Linked DNA regions of Bdellovibrio bacteriovorus HD100. The protein of the gene in region 1 interacts with the protein of each later gene in a pairwise test. Links are inferred from orthologs where the notes say so. Each region holds a gene or a part of one and is shown in the gene's direction. Other genes may lie near its edges.

Evidence for each region. The genes of interacting proteins can lie anywhere in the genome.
Region 2: the proteins of dnaX (region 1) and dnaE interact in binary tests that used the Escherichia coli proteins (3 or more experiments, as listed by UniProt). The link is inferred for Bdellovibrio bacteriovorus HD100 from one-to-one orthologs.

The regions. Positions count from the first base shown.
Region 1 is NC_005363.1:3,606,339-3,609,897, forward strand. The notes cover bases 299-3,221. They hold dnaX (DNA polymerase III subunit gamma/tau), read left to right. Parts: upstream 299-812; coding sequence 813-2,630; downstream 2,631-3,221. Other genes in these bases: BD_RS17060 (YbaB/EbfC family nucleoid-associated protein), read left to right, coding at 2,644-2,967; recR (recombination mediator RecR), read left to right, coding at 3,026-3,221. In the rest of the region: BD_RS17050 (hypothetical protein), read right to left, coding at 1-208; more of recR, read left to right, coding at 3,222-3,559. UniProt on the Escherichia coli protein: Part of the beta sliding clamp loading complex, which hydrolyzes ATP to load the beta clamp onto primed DNA to form the DNA replication pre-initiation complex.
Region 2 is NC_005363.1:1,984,592-1,988,976, reverse strand. What follows is about bases 1-4,067. They hold dnaE (DNA polymerase III subunit alpha), read left to right. Parts: upstream 1-327; coding sequence 328-3,867; downstream 3,868-4,067. Other genes in these bases: BD_RS09485 (hypothetical protein), read left to right, coding at 3,870-4,067; BD_RS09495 (hypothetical protein), read left to right, coding at 1-255. In the rest of the region: more of BD_RS09485, read left to right, coding at 4,068-4,385. UniProt on the Escherichia coli protein: DNA polymerase III is a complex, multichain enzyme responsible for most of the replicative synthesis in bacteria. This DNA polymerase also exhibits 3' to 5' exonuclease activity. The alpha chain is the DNA polymerase catalytic subunit.

The DNA.
Region 1 (3,559 bases):
TCCAGTTCACACGGGCTTCTTTCAGAAGTGGAGCTGCATCGCCTTCGACTTCGTCTTCGCTTTGGATGACTTCGTATTCGTTTTGGGTTTTAGAGCCTTTTTTGATTTCGATGGTGGTGTCACCATCAGCCGGGATGTCTTTCACGCCGACGGATTGAGCAAAAGCAAAGGAGCTGATCAGGGACAGGGAAAGGATCAATTTCATCATAGGTTTCACCTCGGTAAGTTGAATAATCCTCGCGCAAGGATTGAGGAACAGCAAGCAACGACCCACCCCAACAATTCCCAGTTAACCCTCCCCTCACTCCCACCCCTCTCCCGGGGGCAAGGGGCAAAGCCCCAAAAGGGGGGAAAGGGGCCAAGCCCCAAAAAAGCGGCGCCGAAGGCCAGCCAGAAAAACCGCGGCGCCCGCAGGGCCAGCCAACAATCCCCCAAAGCACCACCGCCCAGTTACCCCATTCCCCCGTATTTTCGCTAACTTCGGGTATTTCAGTTAGTTTGGGAGGGGAACCCCCGAAGGAGGGCCTCTGGCGGGGCCACGATGGCCCGAACCGGGGCCCCGCCCCGGCGCCAGCAGAGCCCGGACGGCGTGCCCGATTAACGGGGTTCCCAAACTAACTGAAATGCGCGGCGAGTTATCGAATGTAATCCCCCCACCAATGGGATACATCCAGCGGTGGCCGGGTCCCATACAATAGCTCTCTTGACGAATCCCGCTAGGTCCGGAAGGAAGCAACGGCACTCGAGGGACTATGTGATATGGGGTGCTCGGCCACTTTTTTTTCCTGTTTCATGATCTTGAGGGGTGGATTTTGTCTTATCAGGTGATTGCACGCAAATGGCGTCCCCAATCATTTACCGACGTTGTCGGGCAAAATCATATTACCCAAACACTTTCCAATGCTCTTAAAAACGGTCGCTTGCCTCACGCCCTGCTTTTCACAGGTCCGCGTGGTACAGGAAAAACTTCTTCTGCCCGTATCCTTGCCAAAGCTCTTCGCTGTCCGAATGCCCAGAACTTTGTTCCGTGCAATGACTGCTATTCGTGCAACGAGATCGCGGGCGGTTCCAGCATTGACGTGATCGAGATCGATGGAGCTTCCAACAACGGTGTGGATGCGATCCGTGAACTTCGCGACACTGTGGCTTTCATGCCTTCCAGTGGAAAATACAAAATCTATATCATCGACGAAGTGCACATGCTTTCCACCAGCGCCTTCAACGCCCTGTTGAAGACATTGGAAGAGCCGCCGGCTCACGTGGTGTTCATCATGGCCACCACCGAAGTGCACAAGATCCCGCAGACGATTCTGTCCCGCTGTCAGCGTTTTGATTTCCGCCGTATCTCCACCCGCTCTATCACCGAACGCCTGAAACTGATCTGTGATCGCGAAGGCGTGACGGCGGATGATGAGGCTTTGTGGGTGGTGGCTCGTCAAGGTGACGGATCCATGCGTGACTCGCAAAGTTTGCTGGATCAGGTGATCACTTTTGCCAACGGTCCTTTAACCCGCGCCAGTGTGGTTGAAATCCTGGGTCTGACGGACCGGGCTTTGCTTTTTGAAACTTTGAACGCCCTGATTGATCGCAACTCTCAGGCGGTTTTGAAAGTGATTGAGAAAATCGCTGCGGCCGGTTTTGAGCCGCACTTGTATTCTCAGGATCTTTTGGAAATGATCCGCAACCTGCTTCTGATCAAAGTATCTGAAGCCCAAGCCAGTCAGATTCTGGAAATGCCGGACTCTGAACTGCAGGCTTTGAGCGAAATGGCTCAGCGTCTGCCGGAAGAAGACATTCACATGCTCTTCGACATGGCTTTGAAGGGGGGCTCGGACATTCCGCGCGCCCAGGACCCTCGCATTGTACTTGAAGTGACTTTGCTGCGCATGGCTTCTGCTCCCAAACTTGTGGATCTGAAGACTTTGTTGCAAGGCGGAGCTATCCCCTCTCACAGCGCAGGTGGGGCCAGGCCCTACGTTCCGCCGGTAAGCCTTCCCGTAAAAGGACATGATCGCATCGAAGAATCCCAGAAGGTTCTGGATGGACCGACCGGTCTTGAGGCGATGAAGGCAGCACTGAACAAAGCTTCTTCCGCGGCCTCTTCCCTGAAATCAAATCCCGCACCAGCGGCAAAGCCTGCGGCGACCGCACCGGCCGCTCCGGTTCCGGCAGCTCAACCAACTCCGGTTGTTGAAAGCAAACCGAAAATTGCCTCTGGTTCCACCTCTAAAGAGCGCTGGGTGAACTTTGTTGAACTGCTTCGTCAGGACGACGCTTTGTTTGCAGCGAAAGTGGAAAATTTACTGTTTGTTAAGGAAGAGGGAAAGCTGATCAGCCTTGGCGTTCCTGTGAAATTGGCCTTTCTGAAAGACCAAATGGCTGACGCCCAAGTGCGCAAAAAACTACAGGGATTTATTGATTCGTACTGGGGTGCTGGGTATTCTTTTGAAGTATTGATGAGTCGTGATCAGGTCGGCGAATCCGCCCAAGCCATCCAGCAGAAAAAAGTGCAGATGGCCGAAGAGGATCTGCGCAACAAGATCATTGAAAACCCGATGGTTAAAGCCGCTCAAACCGTGTTCAAGGGACAGATCAAGTCCATCGTTGAACTGAACAAGCGCGGCCACTAAAAAAGGAGATTTTATGAAGGGTATGCCCGGCGGAATGGCCCAGCTGATGAAGCAAGCCAACCAAATGCAGATGAAAATGAAGAAAGCCCAGGAAGAACTTGCAAAAGTTGAGTACGAAGCAACTTCCGGTGGCGGCGCTGTAAAAGTAAAAGTGAACGGCGACCACTTGATCACGGCATTGACCATCGACCCTGAAGTTTTGAAAGCTGGCGATGTTGAGATGCTTCAGGACATGATCCTGTCTGCAACCAACGAAGCAGTTAAAACAGCCCGTGATACTTCCGCTAAAGAAATGGAAAAAATCACTGGCGGCCTAAATATCCCAGGAATGTTCTAAGGCTGGCCTGCGGCCACAGTGCTGAGGGCGCCACGGGCGTCCGAAGCTGGAGTAGTAAGTGTTACATATTTCTGCCCTTGAAAAATTAGTCCACGAGTTGAGCCGTCTGCCTGGTATCGGGCCGAAGACTGCTCAGCGTCTGGCTTATTACATTCTGCGCACCGGGAACGAATACCCGGAGCGTTTGAGTGAGGCGCTTTTGCGCGTCAAGGCTGAAGTTCACGACTGCCCAACCTGCTTCAACTACACCGACACGGATATCTGCCGCTATTGTGAGGATTCTCACCGTTCGGATGAATCCATCTGTGTGGTTGAAGAACCCTCCGACATCATGAGAATTGAATCTTCGGGCGCATTCCGTGGCCGCTACCATGTTTTGCATGGGGCGATTTCCCCACTGGAAGGCATCGGTCCCAAAGAATTGAAAATCAAAGAGCTGATCGACCGTGTTGAAGACGGTTTGAGCGGCACAGGTCCTGCGATCAAGGAAATCATCCTTGCATTGGATGCAGACCTTGAGGGCGACACCACCATTTTGTACCTGGCAAAGCAGCTGCAGGGCAAAGGCTTGAAACTTTCTCGCATTGCCCAT
Region 2 (4,385 bases), 1.6 Mb from region 1 along the record:
AAACTTGAAAAAGACCCGGCAGCTCCGAACAGTGATAAAATCGAATTCCGCGACGATCAGGCGACACTTTGGAATATCGATGGGGCGACCCATCCGGCGCAGGTTTCTGGAGTTATTCTCACAGTCACGATTGATGCAGGTCTGGGCTCAAAAACCATCAAAATTCCCGTTAAAAACGACAGATTGGATCTGGGGTCTGCTCAAATTCCGGGCGGAGTTTCCATTCAACCTTTGGTGCAACTTGGGGTCTTTTAACGCGCCGAGAGAAGTGTGACCTAAACACCCCCTTTTATTGAAACAAAAAGGGGGCTAAGATATGAAATTGTCATGTCTTTTGTTCATCTACACGTCCACTCAGAATATTCCCTTTTGGAAGCCGCATGCCGGGTTAAAGCCATTGCCAAAAAAGCAGCGGCCATGCAGATGCCCGCGGTGGCCCTTACTGACAACGGCAACATGTTCGGTGCTGTTGAATTTTTCTTTGCCTGTAAGGATAACAACGTAAAACCAATTCTGGGTTTGGATGCGTACATCGCGCCAGGTTCTCGTCTTGAAAAAAAGCAGGATCGTGATCAGGTCAACACCGGGCCACGCCGCTTGGTGTTTCTGGCGCAGAACAATGATGGTTATCGTAATCTGTGTAAACTTTCTTCCATCGGCTACCAAGAGGGCTTTTACTGGAAGCCTCGTATCGATTACGAAGTCATTCAGCAGTACAACGAAAATCTGATCTGTTTGACGGGCGGCTTGCGCGGTGAAGTTGCAGAGTCCTTCCTGCGTGAAGGTCCGGATGCGGCGTTGGCGAAAATTCGTCAGCTGAAAGAAATCTTCAACGATCGTCTGTATCTTGAAATGTGCCGCACCGGTGTTGCGGAATGGGATCGTCTGAATCCATTCCTGCTGGAAGCTTCCAAGATCACCGGAGTTCCTGTCGTGGCGTCCAATGACGTGCACTACATGACTCAGGATGATCAGATGGCTCAGGAAGTTTTGATCTGTATCGGGTCGAATAAAACTTTAAGTGACGAATCCCGTTTCCGTCTGGGCACGGATGAGTTTTATTTAAAAAAGCCAGAGCAGATGACCGAGCTTTTTGCTGATGTGCCGGAAGCAATCGCCAACACTCTGCAAATCGCTGAACGCTGCGATGTTAAATTCAAGCTGAAAGATGATCAGGGAAAACCGATCTATCACCTTCCAACATTCCCGACAGACGATGGTTTGTCGTTGAAGGAAGACATCGCCCGCAAAGCCAAAGCAGGCCTTTTGGTGCGCTTTGAAGAGGCCGCCGCGCGTGGCGAGATGATACCGGAAGACAAAATTCCAGAGTACGACAAGCGTCTGGAATATGAGTTGGGTATTATCGATCGTATGGGTTTTAACGGTTACTTCCTGATCGTCCAAGACTTCATCAACTGGGCGAAGGTGAATGACATTCCGGTGGGGCCGGGGCGGGGTTCCGGTGCCGGCTCTCTGGTTGCTTATGTTTTGCGTATTACGGATTTGGATCCGCTTCCTAATTTCCTTCTGTTTGAGCGTTTCCTGAATCCAGAACGTATCTCGATGCCCGACTTCGATATCGACTTCTGTCAGGATCGTCGCCAGGAGGTGATTCAGTATGTAACCCGCAAGTATGGTCAGGAGTCTGTTTCCCAGATCATCACTTACGGTAAGTTGCAGGCCCGTGCCGCGATCAAGGACGTGGGACGCGTTCTGGGGATGACCTTCCCGGAAGTCGATGCCGTGACAAAACTGATTCCGGAAAAACTTGGCATCAATCTCAAAGAGGCCATGGAAATGGAACCTCGTATTGGCGAGATGATGGAGATGAATCCAACAGTGAACACACTGATGGATCTGGCGCAGCGGGTGGAGGGGATGGTTCGCCATGCTGGTATCCACGCCGCCGGGGTTATCATCGCCGACGGACAGCTGGTTCGTCATGCTCCGCTCTATAAGGGTGCTGACGGCGAGCAGGTTGTTCAGTACGACATGAAGCACGCCGAAAAAATCGGTCTGATCAAGTTTGACTTCCTGGGTCTGAAGACCCTGACCCATATCAATCATGCTTTGAAGCTGATTTTGAAAAACCGTGGCAAAAAAATCCAGTCACAGATGATTCCAATGACGGATGCGGCGACCTTCGAAATGATGTCCCGCGGGGATACCGCCGGGGTGTTCCAGTTTGAGGGTGAGGGCATCACCGATGCCACCCGTAAAATCCGTCCTTCTTCGTTTGCCGATGTTACTGCGATCACGTCGTTGTACCGACCGGGTCCAATGGCGAACATTCCGGACTTTACCGATCGTAAACACGGTAAGGCGCCGGTGGAATACCTTTTGGAAGACACCCGTGAAGTTCTGTCCGAGACCTACGGGATCATGGTCTATCAGGAACAGGTTATGGGTATCGCCTCGCGCATTGCCGGATACTCTCTGGGTGAAGCGGATATGCTTCGTCGTGCGATGGGTAAGAAGATCAAAGAGGAGATGGATCAGCACCGCGAACGCTTCATGAAAGGGGCGATTGAACGCGGGCATGATAAACAACGTTCATCAGATCTGTTTGATCTGATGTACAAGTTCGCCGATTACGGTTTCAATAAATCCCACGCCGCTGCGTACTCGGTCGTCACCATTCAGACGGCCTGGCTGAAATGTCATTACCCGGCGGAATTCTTCGCCGCTCTTCTCAGTACCGAGCTTTCGGATACGGAAAAGATCGTAAAATACTCCAAGGATGCCACCAAGCGTGGTCTGACCGTGCGTTCGCCAAGCGTGAACTTCTCGGATTATCTGTTTGATGTTCATGGCGATGAAATTTACTTCGGCCTGGGGGCGATCAAGGGCGTGGGGCAGAATGCGGTCGAGGCCATCATTGAGGCCCGCAATAATCTGCCCGAGAAAAAATTCAACTCTTTGGATGAATTCTTTAATTCCATCGACACCCGTCGTGTGAATAAAAAAGTGATCGAGTGTCTGATCAAGGCCGGGGCTTTTGATGGTTTCGGGGCGCACCGTGCGCAGTTGGTTGCCGGCTATCAGAAATATCTGGATCGTGCCATCGGTCTGCAAAAAGACCGTGAAATGGGGCAGTCTTCGTTGTTTGACCTGGGACCATCGACGGAAACCAAAGTGACTTTGGAAGAAGTAAAACCCTGGGCACGAACGGCGTCTTTGACTTACGAAAAGGAAGTTCTGGGCTTTTACCTGAGTGATCACCCCTTGAAGGGGTTTGACACGCTTTCCGAGCTTTGGACAACGTGCAAAGTGATTGATCTGCCGGCGCAGATGCCGGCTCCGGGCAGTCCTGAGGCGGAAGCTCTGAAGGCGGCCAAAAAAGACTGGAAGAACCGTGATGCGGGTAAAAAACGTGTCGTGGTGGCGGGGCTAATCACAGAGCTTCGTGAGCTGATCACTAAAAAGGGAACTCGCATGGCGTTCGGCAAGGTCGAGGACCTGACGGGCAGCTGCGAGCTGGTGATCTTCCCGGATTCCTATGCGCGATTTGAAGCCCAGTTGCGCGATGAAAGGCCGGTCCTGGTCGGGGGTGGTCTGGAAGTGGAGGAAGGATCCGCCAAAATCATGGTTGATACGGTCTCTCCATTGGAAGATATCCTTAAAAAAACCAAGCGAATGGTCTTAAGATTGGATAAGATTAATCCTGATGATTACCCTCGTTTGCAGTCTTTGATGAAGGACTATCCGGGAGCAACCTCGGTCAGTCTGGAAATCGAGTTGGGCGAGCTCAACCGTCGTGTCCTGATGGAGATGGAAGAGGCGCAGGGGATCAATGTGAACAATGAATTCTTTGAAGGTGTTCATTCCCTGTTTGGAAGAACGGACTTTATCGAGTTGAGGAGCTAGGAATGCGTTTAGTAAGTGTGGTTGCAGCAGCGTTGATGATGATCTTGAATGGCACCGCCCTGGCCCAGCAGGCAGAACTGGTGGATCGCACCTATTCCGGGGTTTCCAAAGAAACCAATCCGCAGGTGGCGAAAAGAGTCATTCAGGATGAGGCCTCCCAGAAAGTCTCTGAAGAAATCATTCAGGAGCTGATCGGTAACGACCGCTTCCTGAAAAATAAAACCCTGATCCAGAATAAAATCATCCGCAACTCCGCACGCTACATCCCGTTTACAAAACCATCGGCGCTGACTCAAAACGCCGATGAGTTCAAGATGTCCGTGGCGATGAAAGTGTCATTGAAGGATCTGAAGCAGATGCTTCAGGATAATTCTCTTTTGAATGAAAATGAGGCGGTGCCAGTGGTGCTTCCGCTGGTCAGCTGGCAGGACCGTGTTGAAGGTCGCAGTTATCGCTGGTGGTTGCCGCTGGACAAGAATCCTCAGGGGTTTCTAGTCAAGGAAGGCCGCCTGCTGGAA